Prochlorococcus marinus subsp. marinus str. CCMP1375: one gene and its partner. The protein of the gene in region 2 interacts with the protein of the main gene of each other region in a pairwise test. Links are inferred from orthologs where the notes say so. Each region holds a gene or a part of one and is shown on either strand. Other genes may lie near its edges. The genes, in order: sfsA and PRO_RS05275.

Region 1 (7,857 bases), 710 kb from region 2 along the record:
GCTACAGGCGCACAAGGTTAAGCGGAAACTTTGATATCCACTTATCCAACTATAGGATGGCGTGAGAATTACATCAAAACAAAATTCAATGCCTCTTAGGTGGTATGGCAATGGAGATCCCACTGATCCCATTTATTTGCATTTCTCTCGAATAGTTAATTTCACTATTCATGCAATGGCATTTGCAGCTGTAAATAGTGGTTTATGGCTAGTTCATCAGATTCGTGATGTATGGCCTAATCTCCAATGGATTACTGGTTTATGGCTTGTGGGTTTAATGGTTCATTTGACATTTGTCATTATTCGCAGACCTTCTTCGACGAATCACTCTCCTTTAGAAGAGTGATTGTGTGATCTAATTGCTTCAACAATTCTTATGAGTCTTGATTCAACCCAATTGCAGGAATTAGAACTCTTGATTGCGGATCGCATATATATACAAGTTGAGAATTGGCATCTTTATTTAGGTGATGCAGGCTTGTCAAAGCCTTTGGCTATTGAATGCCAAGCTCATCTTGATAATGGAGCTAACATTGCTGCTCGCAAGGCATGCGAAGGAGTTCAAGTCTTACTTGGTGGAGGCAACACAAAATTGCCTTTATCGAGATTAATTTCTTCTGGCCAATTTTTCGAATTAGAAGAGATTTTACAAAACTACTGCCCTTAAGACTTTTCTGATTCTTATAGATAGCTAAAAATTTTTTAATTCTGTATATTTTACTTAAAATAAATATTTATTTGCTATATAGAAAATTTAATTTACTTTTAAAAATTCTTACCATTTCACTCACTTCTTTTATGCCTAGTAAATTAGAAAGAATACAGAACAACAACAGGCTCATAAAAATTGAAACTAAGAGTTGAATTAATTGCCATGAATTATTATAAGACAATAATGGAAGAGAATTGATTTTACTTGCTACTAATCCAGAAAATAATCCGCATAAAAAAAGTTTTGATAAATCAACAAGCCATTCTTTTAAAGGAAGTAAAGTGATTTTAGCTTTTAGCTTTAATAAAAGTATTGAGCAAGTTAATATATTTACTCCAACTGTTGCAAGAACAAGCCCATTTGCTCCAAGATTAATTGTTAATTGGTCCCCCCACGGAGTTGGTCCCCCAATGAGAAACCAGTCTAAAAACGCATTAAGGGCTATTCCTATAGTCGATATCTTGAAAGGCGTATCTCCATCACTAAAAGCATAAAAAACTCTAACTAATAAATCTCTTATTAAATAAGCTGGCATGCCAATTCCATAGCAAACTAATAAACCTGAAACTAGTTGAATAGCCTCATTATTAAATACTCCTCTCCCAAAAATAGTTTCTGTAATTGTTTTACTTAGAGCTATAAATATTGCACCTAGGCAAATCATGCTAGCTGATGAAAATATGAAACCTTGCCTTATTCTCATTATTAAATCTTTTTGATTTTCATCAAGTGTTAGTTTCGCAAAAGTTGGCAATAATGGTAACAAGAGTGCATTTGAAACCAGGCCTAAAGGAGCTTGAACTAAAAAGTTTGCATAACTTAAGCCTGCTGCGGCTCCTAAAATATTAGAAGCGAAAAATAAATCTGTAAAAACATTGACCTGCAACATTCCAGAAGCAAAGGTCGCTGGAAGAATAATCTTCCAAACTTCTTTAACACCAGAATTTCTCCAGTCAAAAATAAATTTAAATTTGAAAAGTTTTTCCTTTTTTAATAAAGGAATTTGTATAACCCATTGAATAATTGCTCCTATTAGTGTCGCTTGGGCTAGAATTATCCCACCTAACATTTCTATATAATTTGAATTAACTTGTAGGTTTTTATATGCCCAAAAAATACTAACACCAATTATTAATGCTAGACTTGATATTATTGGAGATATAGAGGGAATAAAGAATTTATCTCTTGCATTTAATGAACCAAAACCTATTCCAATTAAACCTGCAAATAAAGTAATTGGGGACATTATCTTTAATTGTTTAACTGCGATTAAGTGAGTTGAGTTGTCTAAACCTGGTCCTACTAATTGTATTATTGAATCTGCTCCTAAAAATAAAAAGCCACTAATTAAAATGAAGACAAAAATAATTGATGTGTTAATAGAACCCATAATATATTCACCTTCTTTTTGACTTCTTCTGCTTAAAACTGTTACTACTGCATTGTGTAAGGGACCATTAATGCCGCCTATAAGAATTAAGAAAAAACCAGGCAGAATGTAGGCATAATTGAATGCGTCATATGCAGCCCCAACTCCAAAAACCCCAGCTATTAAAACTTGCCTTGCCAGACCGCCAGTCTTGCTTAGTACTGTTCCTAAACTGATTAGCATTGAAATGCTCTTTAGAGAACGTTTCATGCTTTGTGCCTAATAGATCTCATGGATTTTTAAGAACTTTTTAAATAGATTCATTCAATATATTCAGCAGAGATCTGTTTCTCATGATCGGCAAAACCATTACCAACTTTTCTCCGCTTACGGAAGGCATATTACTGAAAAGATATAAACGTTTTCTTGCAGATGTGGAGCTTGACACTGGGGAAGTAGTAACTGCACATTGTGCGAATACAGGACCCATGAAAGGTGTATTACATGTTGGCGGACGTGTCAGATTAAGACACTCTCCTTCACCTTCTAGGAAGTTAAGTTGGTCTTGGGAACAAGCTCAGGTTCCTTCTGGTCAATCTTTTTCTTGGGTTGGAGTTAATACTGCTTTACCTAATAAGTTGGTTAGGCTTGCAATTGAGGCAGGTTGCTTAAAGCAAGAGTTAGGTGAGATTTTTGAAATTAAAAATGAAGTGACGTATGGGGTTGCAAGGAAAAGTCGAATTGATTTGCTATTAACTCCTCATTTCAACAATTCAGATTCTCGTAAGATTTTTGTAGAAATTAAAAATACAACTTGGGCTAAAGGGTCTACAGCTGTTTTCCCTGACACAGTTACAACAAGAGGACAAAAGCATTTGCAAGAAATGATTAATGAAGTGCCTTCTTCACGAGCGGTCTTGGTTCCTTGCATTAGCAGAAATGATATTGAAGTATTTGTTCCTGGTGATTCAGCTGATGCTAAGTATGGCGATCTTTTTAGATTGGCTCTGAATGCAGGAGTAGAAGTAATACCTTGCGCTTTTGATTTTCATTTGGATTGCATCACTTGGGAAGGCACTAAACCATTCCTTAAAGGAGAAAATTTTTGATTCTTTAGAATATTTTTGTCTTAATTACAAAACTAAGTAAACCTATAGAAACTAGAGCCAAGAGTGTACCTCCTGCGATCATTACATTGGATCGTTCAGAAGCTTGTCTGGGGTTGCTTTTTTTAGAGACAATAGCTTTTTTGGTTTCCATGGTTTGGGAACTTAAATTCTGACTAAAGAGATACCAATTCTTAGTTATGTATTAATGATTACCAGATAGCAACTCTATTTTACCCATATTTGTATTTGTAATGGCTGCGTTTCTAGAAAATCAGCCGATATGACTCTTTCTATCTTTTTATGACCACTGCTTTGCAATCGCCGCCAAGGCGTCGCATTGCCCGCCTTCAAGAAGTCAGTCTTCTTGAAGGGCCAATGCTTCTCCTCCGTAGCATTCGTGGATTTCGATCCAATCAATCCTTGATTTGGTTGGCAACAGTTCCATTGGCACTTTTAGGCTTAGGGGTTTTTGGGTTTGCTGCTCGTGCAGGCGTAGGACTATCTGATTTATCAGGCGCTCAAGCTGCGAGCTTCTTGGCAGATAACCTATGGCTTTTTATAGCAACGATCCTTGTAATTTTTATGAATGCTGGCTTCGCAATGGTTGAAGCTGGGATGTGTCGTCAAAAGAATGCAGTGAACATTTTGGCCAAAAACCTTTTTGTTTTTGCTCTTGCTGTAACTGCTTATTGGTTCATTGGTTATTCCATAATGTATGGAGGAACTCCAATTATTGGTGGAGTAATTTTTTCTAATGGCTTTTTCTTCAACCCTGATCCGTCAGATGCACTTAGTTGTGCCGCTGGATTAGGAGCTGATGGATGTAGTCAATTAGTCCCTGCAGTAGACTTCCTCTTTCAGGCTGCTTTTGCAGGTACAGCAGCAACTATTGTTTCTGGTCTTGTAGCAGAGAGAGTGAAGTTTGGAGAATTTGTTGTTTTCTCGCTAGTCCTTACTGCTTTCATATATCCAATTGCTGGTAGTTGGCAGTGGAATGGCGCAGGTTGGTTATCGCAGTTAGGTTTCATTGATTTTGCGGGCTCTTCAATTGTCCACTCAGTTGGGGGATGGGCTGGTCTTGTAGGAGCAATGCTTCTTGGACCAAGAATTGGCAAATTTGTTGATGGGAAGCCCCAAGCAATGCCAGGGCACAACATGGCAATCGCAACTCTTGGTGCTCTGATCCTTTGGATTGGTTGGTATGGCTTTAACCCAGGTTCAGAGTTGGCTATGGATGAATATGTAGCTTACGTTGCAGTTACAACAACTCTTGCAGCAGCTGGTGGAGCTATTGCAGCTACATTGCTTTCTACTCTTACTTCCGGCAAGCCAGATCTAACAATGATCATTAATGGAATATTGGCTGGTCTTGTAAGCATTACTGCTGGCTGTGGAAACATGACACTTTCTGGATCTTGGCTTGCAGGATTTGTTGGAGGCTTAATAGTTGTTTTCGCAGTTTCTGCTTTGGATTCAGCTGGAATAGATGACCCAGTTGGAGCTTTCTCAGTTCACGGTGTATGCGGCGTTTGGGGAACAGTTGTTATTGGTCTCTGGGGCGTTGATGGAATGGATCCAGGAGCAGCTGGGATTGGCTTGTTTAATGGGGGAGGACTAAACACTTTGCTTATTCAGGCACTTGGAGCAGGTGCTTATGCAATATGGACAGTAGTAACCTGTTGGCTAGCTTGGACTGTTATTGGTGGTTTCTTCGGTGGCATTCGTGTTAGTGAGGAGGAAGAGATTCAAGGTCTTGATATAGGTGAACATGGTATGGAGGCATATCCAGACTTCGCTTCATCTAATTAAGAAAAACCTTTTCTTTACAAAAAGCTTGGCGTTAAGCCAAGCTTTTTTTGCTTTTTGGGTCTTTTCTAATAGAGTCTTGTTATTAATGGCAGCTTTAATGGATACTCAAGCTTTTAAGCGATCGCTGCATCATTCTGATCGTTATAACCGTAGAGGGTTTGAATCACCTGCAAAACGTGCTCAGGCTCTTGAAAAGGCTTATCAAAGTAATTTGATAGCCTCTATTCGTGATAATGGATATTTGTTAGAGCACGGAAGGTTAAGAGTAAAGCTTGCAGAGGCATTTGGTTTTTGTTGGGGAGTAGAACGTGCGGTCGCAATGGCCTATGAAACTAGACGACATTATCCAACAGAAAGTATTTGGATTACCAATGAAATTATTCATAACCCCTCTGTTAATGATCATTTGAGGAATATGAATGTTCGTTTTATTTCGGCTGAGAAAGGTATTAAGGATTTTTCGTCAGTAGAAGAAGGGGATGTTGTGATACTGCCAGCATTTGGGGCAACAGTTCATGAGATGAAATTACTTCATGAAAGAGGGTGCCATATCATAGACACAACTTGTCCTTGGGTTTCAAAGGTTTGGCATACAGTAGAGAAACATAAGAAGCATGAATTCAGTTCAATTATTCATGGGAAAGTGAAGCATGAGGAAACATTAGCAACTAGTTCTTTCGCTGGAACATATCTTGTAGTACTAGATTTGAAGGAAGCTCAGTATGTTTCTGATTATATTCTTGGCAAGGGGAATCGAGATGATTTTCTAAGGAGATTTTCCAGGGCTTCTTCTCAAGGATTTGATCCAGATAGAGATTTAAAGAGGTTAGGAGTTGCAAATCAAACAACAATGCTTAAGAGCGAGACCGAGGAGATAGGCAGGCTTTTTGAAAAGACCATGCTTAGAAAATATGGTCCTGCTGAATTAAATGAACATTTCTTAGCTTTTAATACTATTTGCGATGCTACAGAAGAAAGACAAGATGCAATGTTTTCCTTAGTTGATGAACCTTTGGACTTGTTAGTTGTTATTGGTGGTTTTAATTCTTCTAATACAACTCATCTTCAAGAAATTGCTCTTGCTAAGGGGATACGCTCTTTTCATATAGACACCCCTGAAAGAATCGGAGAGATAGAAAATACTATTACTCATAAACCTTTAGGTGATGACTTGAGGGTAGAGTCTAATTTTTTACCAGAAGGAAAGATTAATGTAGGTATTACTTCTGGTGCTTCTACACCAGATAGAATTGTTGAACATGTAATTCAAAAACTTATAAACCTTAGTGAGAGAAAGCTAATGACTGAGAATTGATTCTTATATATCCCTCACAATATTATTAATTTTATAGATAGTTTTTAGCATCCAATACGTTGCAAAATAAGCGCAACTAACGGATTTGCAGATAAACAACTAATATATAAATCTAATGCTTATAAATGATGGCTAACTCAGGCAGGCGAAATTCTGAAGATTTGGGCGCTTCTAACAGTAATCTGCCGCAGCAGAAAGTTGAAGTGGTAGTTGCAAATCCATCAGCAGGAGAGGTGAATATTTTAGGTGAGCTTTCTATTTTTGTTCTTAGAGTTGTTTTTAGTCTCTTTATGATCCATCATGGCCTTGAAAAATTGCAGGATCCACAAGGCTTTGCAGAATTTGTCGTCGGTAAATATTTCACCTTCCTGCCTGGAGATCCCATCATATGGACCTTTGCTGCTGGTTTAACACAAATTATCTGTCCTATTGGCCTTGCTTTGGGAGTGTTGACAAGGCTTGCTGCTCTTGGCCTTCTTAATACAATGCTATTTGCTCTTTATTTTCACTTTGTTGATACAGGTTTAGAAGGCTTCCCTTTAGCAGTTGTAGAAGGCCATAACTATATATTTGAATTGTCTGCAATTTATGCTGCTATATCTTTATATTTTTTGTGTGCAGGGCCTGGAAGGTTGTCAGTTCTTAGAAAAGCAAATAAAGTCACTTATTATCCTCAAGGTAAAGAAAGCTAGGCTTTAGAATTAATCTAATTTCATATAGTAAATGAACTTCTTAGTGTAGAAAGTGTCGGCGACCTGTAAAAATCATAGATATATTTAACTCATTACAAGCTTCTATTGACAAGTTATCTTTTATGCTGCCTCCAGGTTGAATAATTGCAGTAATACCATGACTTGCTGCCATCCTAACTGTGTCATCAAAAGGGAAAAATCCATCACTTGCTAGAACAGCTTTCTTTGCTTTATCGCCAGCAGTTTCTAAAGCTATTTTTGCAGCACCAATTCTATTCATTTGACCAGCACCTATTCCAATTGTTTGGCCTGAAGATGCAATTGCAATTGCATTAGAGCGGATATGCTTAACAACTTTCCAAGCAAAAGTTAAATCTTTTTTTTCTATAGAGCTTGGCTGTTTCTTGGTAACTACTTCCCAAGACTTTTCATCTATTAATTCATCATCACTTTCTTGTATTAATAATCCTCCAAGGATACTTCTTATATTATTTCTTTCTGATTGATCTATATAGTATTTATTCATTTCTAAAAGTCTTAGATTTTTCTTCTCTGAAAGAAGTAACTTTGCATCATTCTCAAAATTAGGTGCAATAACGCATTCTAAAAATAGATTTTTTAATTCAGAGGCTGTTGCTAGATCTATAGAAGAATTTACTGCCACGATTCCACCAAATGCACTTGTTCTATCTGCATCAAGAGCTTTTTTTAGGGCCAATGAAACAGAATTTGCTGTTGCAACACCACAAGGATTTGTATGCTTAATTACTACAGCCGCCTTTTGAGAAGTTGTGGCCAGTAAATTTTCGTCATATCCAAATTCTCGAATTGTTGATAGAGCTGCCTCTAGA
Region 2 (8,003 bases):
ATAACTAGTCAAGATGCCTTTACTTCGATTTTCAGATCTATCTCAATACTAATTGCTGCAATAGGACTTGTACTTACTCCTGTTTACCTTTTATCAATGTGCAGACGAGTGTTTTTTGGGCCTAGGATACCAGCCTTAGCAATGGTTGAAGAAATGAACTCCAGAGAGCTGTTAATAGCTTTAAGTCTTCTAGTACCAACATTATTCATAGGTTTTTGGCCTAGAATCGCTACAGATTTATTTGAAACATCTACTGATGCGATTGCAAGTAACTTGCTTGCTAGCAATTTAATAACTATTGCACCAATAGTATATTTAAATTAAAAGAAAGAAATGCAAAAACTTCCAGCACTATTGATTGGTAAAGGATTACCACTCTTTGAAGAGATTACTAGTCTAGAAATTGAGCAATGTATTCCAACTCTATTAAATATACTTCACAAGGAATTTGATGTTTTAGAAAATGAGTTAAAAGAGAAGTTGATCTCAGAAAAAGCTTTAACTTGGGAAGATCTAATAAACCCTTTGTACAAAATTGAAGAGAAGCTTCGCTGGAGCTGGGGAATTGTCTCACATTTAAATGGAGTATCTAATTCTCCTGAACTAAGAAAAGTCTATGCTGATCAACAGCCTGAAGTAATTCGATTTGGCAATCGATTGGGTCAAAGCAAGGTACTATTTAATGCACTCTTAAACCTTTTCAATAAAAACAAACAATCTCTAGATAACACACAGCTAAGAATTCTTGAATCAGAATTACTATCAATGAAGAATAGAGGTGTAGGTTTAACAGGTGAAGACAAAAAAATATTTAATTCTAACAGTGAACGTCTTGCGGAACTTTCTAATATCTTTAGTAATAACGTATTAGATGCAACAAAAGAATGGAAACTTCTACTAACAAAACCTGAACAGATAGAAGGGCTACCAAAACGTAGCCTAGAAGCAATGGCAAAAGCTGCAAAAGAAGCTGATGATATTTTTCAAGAAAATAGGGGGGAAGGACCTTCAGCAGAAAAAGGTCCATGGCTACTAGGTCTAGACATGCCAAGCTATACCACTTTTATTACATACTCAAAGAATAGGCACTTGCGTGAAATTATTTATAAAGCCTACATAAGTAGAGCCAGTAGTGGAAAGCTAAATAATCAAAAGTTAATTGAACAAATTCTTTCAATTAGAAAACACCAAGCTCAACTTCTTGGCTACAAAAACTGGGCTGAAATAAGCTTGTCAAGCAAAATGGCCAGTAATGTATCTCAAGTAGAAGAATTGCTTGAAGAACTCAGATCCGCAGCAATGCCAGCTGCCAAGGAAGAAATAAAAAGATTAGAGTTATTTGCTGCCGATGAAACTGGTACTGACTTCTATAAATTAGCTCCTTGGGATGTCAATTATTGGTCAGAAAAGTTAAGGCAAAAGCTATTTGATCTCAATCAAGAAAATCTAAGAGCTTGGTTCCCACTTCCTCAAGTACTTAATGGTTTATTTAGGTTATGTGAAAGACTATTCGAGATCTCTATAAAACCATGTAGCGCAAAGTATCCTGTATGGCACAAAGATGTTGAATTATATGATGTGTTAGATAAAGATGATACACACATTGCTTCCTTTTACTTAGATCCATTCTCAAGACCTGCTAGTAAACGAGGAGGTGCATGGATGGACGAATGCCTAACAAAAGAAAGATTAGATAATGGAGACGTCGTAATACCAGTGGCATATTTAGTTTGTAATCAAACACCGCCAACTGAAAGACTCCCCAGTCTGATGAGTTTTGAAGAAGTGAAAACCCTATTTCATGAGTTCGGACATGGCCTACAGCACATGCTTACAAAAGTTGAATATCCAAAAGCAGCAGGGATCAATAATGTGGAATGGGATGCAGTTGAACTCCCTAGCCAATTTATGGAAAATTGGTGCCTAGAAGAGAAAACAATCAACGACATTGCAAAGCATTGGGAGACTAAGCAACCACTTCCTAATGAAGAATTTCAAAAATTAAGACTAAATCAAACCTTCAATTCAGGACTTAATACGTTAAGACAAATTCACTTTGCTTTAACTGATATACGTCTACATAATCTTTGGAACGATAATCTAGGGATTACTCCAGATGAACTTAGAAGGAATCTAGCTAAGACAACATGTGTAATAGAGCCTATTCCAGAAGATCAATTCTTATGCGCATTTAGTCATATTTTTGCTGGTGGATATTCAGCAGGTTATTACTCTTATAAGTGGGCTGAAGTACTAAGTGCAGATGCATTTTCGGCGTTCGAAGAAGCTGGATTAGACAATGAATCAAATATTAGATTAATTGGGAAACGATTCAGGGATACAATACTCAGCCTTGGAGGAAGCAAATCACCAAATGAAATCTTCCAATCATTCAGAGGAAGACCTGCAACTAGCGAAGCATTAATCAAACATTGTGGACTTAGAACAGCTATCAAATAAATCTGAGGTTATCTTTTCAATAGCTACTGATTTTTTTATTAGCGCTTTATGAGTAAATACAGGCAATGATATAGAAGGTCCTATCGGCAAAACTGCTCTAAACCCAGGGAAAACCATTAAATCAAATTTACAGAAATAACTTCTACAATTAAGTTTCTGAAGGTTAGTTAAATCATTATTTAATGATTTAATCAACTTGCTGCCTACTTTCATTTCTGCGATTCCGGCAAAAATATTGGCAGGTACAAGTTGAGCCGTTAATGTTCCGTAGTGCGGACTACCTACACTAAAAAATCGCCTAGTTCTTTGATAGCCTCCCATCTCTTGAAGCCAGACTCTACTTATCAAACCACCCATAGAGAACCCAAGTAGATCTATTAATACATCAGGACCTAATGTTCGAGTAATTTGAGAATCAAGTTCTACTGCCAATTTACGTATATTTATTCTCCCACAATCATGCGGTAAATGGGGTGCTAATACAAAAGATTGTGGTTGATTTAATCTATCCTCTAAGCGTTTAAAAAGTTGAGGAGTATTCCAGAGCCCATGAACTAAGACTAATGGGCGATCTAAAATAGGCATAGGTTACTTAAAGGGAGGATTGTTCCTATTTCTTTGAATAGAAACACTTCCAGTAAAGCCATCAATTGGCGGATAACATTTTTCAAGTGAAATTCGAATGGGAACAGTTCCATATAACATTTCAAGTCGATCTAAAATTTGTTCACTGAAATATTCAATAGTTTTACACCTGATCTGAAATGACAGTTGTTGGAGACTTTTGATAGCAAGACTATAATCTGCAGATAAAGACAGATCGTCACTCTTACAAGCTGTTTCTAAATCCAGCCAAAGAGTAAAGTCTAAAAGGAATAATTGTCCTAACAAACGTTCTTTCTCTAATACACCTACATGTGCCCAGAGATTGATACCTTCAACATGTATTGAACTAAAGGTAGGAGGTTTCATTAGAGTTACAAATCAATATGAGAAAAAGTCTTCTTACCATTAGAAAAATCTTCTGCAATATGCCCATCTCCTTCTAAGAAATATCTATAGGTAACCAATCCATCTAAGCCGACTGGGCCTCTAGGTGGAAGTGTTTGCGTGCTAATACCAACTTCTGCTCCAAAACCATAACGAAATCCATCTGCAAAGCGAGTAGAACAATTATGGTAAACTCCTGAACTGTCAACTGTGCGCAGAAACCTCCTGGCTATTTCCTTATTTGTAGTCGCAATAGCATCAGTATGCCTAGATCCATAGCGACGTATATGAAGCATCGCCTCATCTACTGATGAAACGACTTTTACCGAAAGTTTTAAGTCAAGGTATTCAGTAGACCAATCACTTTCTTCTGCCTTTGTAATAATTCCAAAAGACTGAGACAATTCATCTCCTAAAAGAGTGACTCCCAATTTTTCAAACGCTGGAATAGCTAATTTAAGAAAAGAAGCAGCGATATCTTTATGTAATAGCAAAGTTTCAATAGCATTACATGCTGCCGGATATTGACATTTGCTATCTATCGCAATATCTAGGGCCTGATTTAGATTAACTGCAGAGTCAATATATAAATGACAAATTCCATCAGCATGGCCCAAAACAGGTATGCGAGTATTGTCTTGAATAAAGCGTACTAATTCATTGCTTCCTCGAGGAATAATTAGATCAACAATTCCATCTAAACCAAGCAAGCCTAAACTCTCTTGTCTCGTTTTTAACAAGCATATTGATTCAGGCTGAATATCCGATTTGCTCAGTCCTTCTTTCATTGCTTTTACTATTTCAATATTTGTCAAACTAGCTTCACTACCACCCTTCAGGATTGCTCCATTACCAGAACGTATTGCTAGAGAAGCAATTTGCATAACAGCATCAGGCCTAGATTCAAAAATCACTCCGATAACCCCTAATGGAACTGTAACTCGTTGTAAATAAAGGTTTGTATTAAGTTCACGGTGGAGTTGACGTATCCCTATCGGATCAGACAACGACGCCACTTGTCTAATGCCTTCAATGCTAATGCGTAATTTTTCTTCAGTTAGTTTTAGTCTTGAAAGAAGAGCTTGATTAAGCCCTTCTTGTTCGGCTCGATGGACATCATCTGAATTTGCTTTCAAAATTTCGCTAGATCTCAAACTCAAAGCCTCAGTCATTAAAATCAATGCGCTTTGACGCTGATCATTTGAACATTGCGACAATGAAACTGAAGCACTCTTCACTTCGAGGGCCCTGTTCACTAATTCATCTGTTGGAGATGGGACCAAAATTTGTTTTTCCATTAGAGAATTAGTTCATTCACATCATCCTCCCTCATAAATAGCAATTTTTTTAGAATTTAGTAAATCATTGCATGGTTAAGAAGAGGACGATTGATAAAACAATGAAAAGCTGTTTTTTAAATGATAAGAAAATACAGATAAATCCTTTATAAATGAAAAGGAATTTTTTCCTGCAAGCACTACCTTGATTTTCAATCTTATTTCCAACCAATCTGCTAAAGGTATATCAACCCAAAGTGGGTTACCAATCCAAGACTCAACAAATCGTCCTGTTTTATCGATTACTCCAGGGATAATAACTACAATAGAATTTACAGCTCCATCATCTAATAAATCTATAGCCTCACAAAGCAAAACAGTAATAGCTCCGGGCGTCAAATAACTATCAACCGTTAAATTCCTCTTATGGCAAAGATGCTGATCATTAAAACAATGCATTTTTATATATGAAGATCCAACATCAAAGCCAATAAAATCATAAATTATTTTCTTCATATTTAATAACGTACAAAAATTTGAACTTGACTCTGCCAATTACCATTTTTATCTAAAGCACCAAGTACTCCAACACTAGGGTTAATTTGGAATGTGATTGTACCTTGAGGAGGAATATCTTTACGATTAGGTGTTGTCTGAATTGAAAAGTTAACTCTCTGAGATAAGTCAAAACCAACTTCCGCTATCCAAGCTTGCTGCGGTGATAAATCATCCGCACTAGCCTCAGAATCAGTTAATTCATTTACCTCACTATTTTCGCTTTCATCATTAGCTATATCATTAGCAGTGACAAATGCAGGATATAAAGAGACTTGTATTCTTTCACTAAAAGCACCACTTAAATTACCTAAAGCAGGGGAAAGGAACGACCTATTCAAAAAATCCACAAGAACTTCTCTCTCACTACCACTCATTAACATTGTCAAAGAGTTTCCACCAATAAGATCAAGCAGTTGACTCTTTGGCAACGCAGGCGTACTTCTTAGTTGAAAAGTCTCAGAGACTCGGTCAGCAGGTCCAGTTGCTACTAACTCGACCTTGACGAATCTAGAGCCCCCTATGCCAACAGCTCCAGAGCCATTAGAAGCAAAATCACTAGTAGAGTCTAATTTAGTTGGGTCCTGAATAACATCTGGAACACGAGTGGTCATTGTTATATCCAAATAAGGAATTAATCCCATAGAGGGTGCAAATAAAGCAATATTCGGTTCTCGTGTATCGAGAGCAAAAGTTGTTGTAAAGAGATTCACTCTCCCTTTCCTAAGACGAATTAGTCCTCGTAAATCAAGAGTGTCATCTAATGCTCCGTCCAAGATTAAAGTTCCAGCAGCATCAAAACTTGCAATTGGTTGTGACACTATTCTTAAATCAGGGCCTAATCGAAGCTTTAAGGAATCAAAGCCTATAAAAGACAAACCTTTGGGGAGTCCAGAACGTAGTAATTTGTTAGCAGGAGAATTCTTATCCTCTATAAAAAGTACAAGAGGGTCTTTATAATCCCAATTTTGTTCTGGGAGCTGATTAAAGTAACGCTGAGTGGAATTAGTAGATATCTTTTGAGTTGATGTGGAATTTTTCTTATCTACACGCGATCTTTTTGTAGAGATAGACCCTTGCTCAATAGTTATATCACCACCTAACAAAGGCTGAAGAATTGAACCTTTAACATTGAGGTTTGAAGAAACTTTAAAATCAAAATTATTTTGATCAAATTCAATAGATTTAATTACTAAGTTTAGCTCTTTTGATATTTCTTTATCATCTCTAAATATATACATTCCTCCATTTGCTTTAACAACACCTTTATCACCAATACGAGCTGTTAATGTCTGAAAATCTATCTGATTAAAATCAAAGATTATTTTAGTATCGAAATCCTTTACAGGGTTTTGTTTCAATAAAAATTCTCCATTGCTAACAACAAAATAACCATTAGCTACTGGTTTAGAACGTGTCCCACTAATTATCAGTTTTAAGTCCGCTGTACCGGATTTCCAATTGACAAAATCCTTAGACAAACCGTCTAAAAAGGTAAGGCCATCTCCATGGCTTTCTACTTTGACATCAAAAGGAAGATCATTTGATAAAGGTACTTTTCCAACAATTTTTACTGGTTGAAGAGAAGAAACTTCACGAATGGATATATCTGTGTTTAAAATTGAATTAGATAAAACAATATTTGCTTTATCTAATACAAATTCTTTTTCAGATATTTTAGCTTTATTTAATACAAGATCCGCTGACAATTCTGGCAAATTATCATTATATTTGTATCTACCAACAACACCAAACATACCTGTTAGAGAAGAAGGTGACGTGAAAAATAATGACAAAATTGAAAAAGGTAAATTTAAAATTTTGAACTCTCCTTTATCAGTTAGAGATAATGATTTAAATGATGCTGTAAAAGGCTCTATCTTCTCCTCACTTTGTTTATCGCCCTTTATCCATATCTTGCCAGAAGCTTTAACCTCTAGATTCAATTTGGAGATTTTAGAGCCCTCTAAGTTAGCCTCTGCATTTAGGTTTCCTTGCAGATCAGATGGATTTATAATTTCCTTGCTTGAAATTTTTCTTTTATATCTTTCCACAAAAACTCGCGAAATATCCCAATTAATCAATTGACTATCAAGCGAATCCTTAGGAGAAGCAAGAAAAAGTCCATTTAGATTTTTAGCAGTGCCTAAAGCAACTTCTGGAGACAAATTAAATTTGGAAATTGTCAAACTACTATCTGTTAACCAAGTAGGACTTATACCTTTTGCAATTGCATTAGCCTTAATAGGTCCGCCTATTTTTCCATTAGCATTAATTGATATCTTGCCTGTATCTGGTGGTATTAATTCGCCTGATAAAGAATACTTCGCCTCTGAATAAGTACCTTTAAGAACTGCTTCTTTTAAACGAACACCCAGAAGCCTGGGATAACGATATTTTATTTCGCCATCTACAAAAAGAGGTGCCGTTTTAAGAGTTCCTTCACCAATCAGGGTGCCAAAAACACGGTTAAAGCTCCTTACAGGAGGTATTGCAACTTCTAAACGATCTAATCTAAAGTTTTTTGCTTGCCAACTATAAATATCCTTTTTATTTTCAAGTGAAATTACTCCCCCCAAGCGTTTGAGAACAAGTTGATCTAGCGACCAATTTTCTTTAAGTTTCGCCTTAAGTGTGCCAGGGACTGCAGCTCCTACAGAAGTCATTGATAGCTCACCTCCACCTCCAGGTGATCCTTTGAAATTACCTTGCCATTTCTCT

The links.
Region 1: the proteins of PRO_RS05275 (region 2) and sfsA interact in binary tests that used the Escherichia coli proteins (3 or more experiments, as listed by UniProt). The link is inferred for Prochlorococcus marinus subsp. marinus str. CCMP1375 from one-to-one orthologs.

The regions. Positions count from the first base shown.
Region 1 is NC_005042.1:282,767-290,623, forward strand. Bases 1,553-4,312 are described here. They hold sfsA (DNA/RNA nuclease SfsA), read left to right. Parts: upstream 1,553-2,434; coding sequence 2,435-3,190; downstream 3,191-4,312. Other genes in these bases: murJ (murein biosynthesis integral membrane protein MurJ), read right to left, coding at 1,553-2,351; PRO_RS01485 (hypothetical protein), read right to left, coding at 3,195-3,341; PRO_RS01490 (ammonium transporter), read left to right, coding at 3,491-4,312. In the rest of the region: PRO_RS01465 (2TM domain-containing protein), read left to right, coding at 89-346; PRO_RS01470 (DUF3181 family protein), read left to right, coding at 377-667; more of murJ, read right to left, coding at 735-1,552; more of PRO_RS01490, read left to right, coding at 4,313-4,999; PRO_RS01495 (4-hydroxy-3-methylbut-2-enyl diphosphate reductase), read left to right, coding at 5,097-6,314; PRO_RS01500 (DoxX family protein), read left to right, coding at 6,443-7,006; purH (bifunctional phosphoribosylaminoimidazolecarboxamide formyltransferase/IMP cyclohydrolase), read right to left, coding at 7,047-7,857. UniProt on the Escherichia coli protein: Binds to DNA non-specifically. Could be a regulatory factor involved in maltose metabolism.
Region 2 is NC_005042.1:986,751-994,753, forward strand. What follows is about bases 2,594-5,499. They hold PRO_RS05275 (glutamate-5-semialdehyde dehydrogenase), read right to left. Parts: upstream 4,749-5,499; coding sequence 3,438-4,748; downstream 2,594-3,437. Other genes in these bases: PRO_RS05265 (esterase/lipase family protein), read right to left, coding at 2,594-3,045; PRO_RS05270 (dihydroneopterin aldolase), read right to left, coding at 3,049-3,432; PRO_RS05280 (ROK family protein), read right to left, coding at 4,824-5,243; PRO_RS05285 (translocation/assembly module TamB), read right to left, coding at 5,246-5,499. Outside these bases: PRO_RS05255 (NAD(P)H-quinone oxidoreductase subunit 4), read left to right, coding at 1-324; PRO_RS05260 (M3 family metallopeptidase), read left to right, coding at 334-2,460; more of PRO_RS05265, read right to left, coding at 2,422-2,593; more of PRO_RS05285, read right to left, coding at 5,500-8,003. UniProt on the Escherichia coli protein: Catalyzes the NADPH-dependent reduction of L-glutamate 5-phosphate into L-glutamate 5-semialdehyde and phosphate. The product spontaneously undergoes cyclization to form 1-pyrroline-5-carboxylate.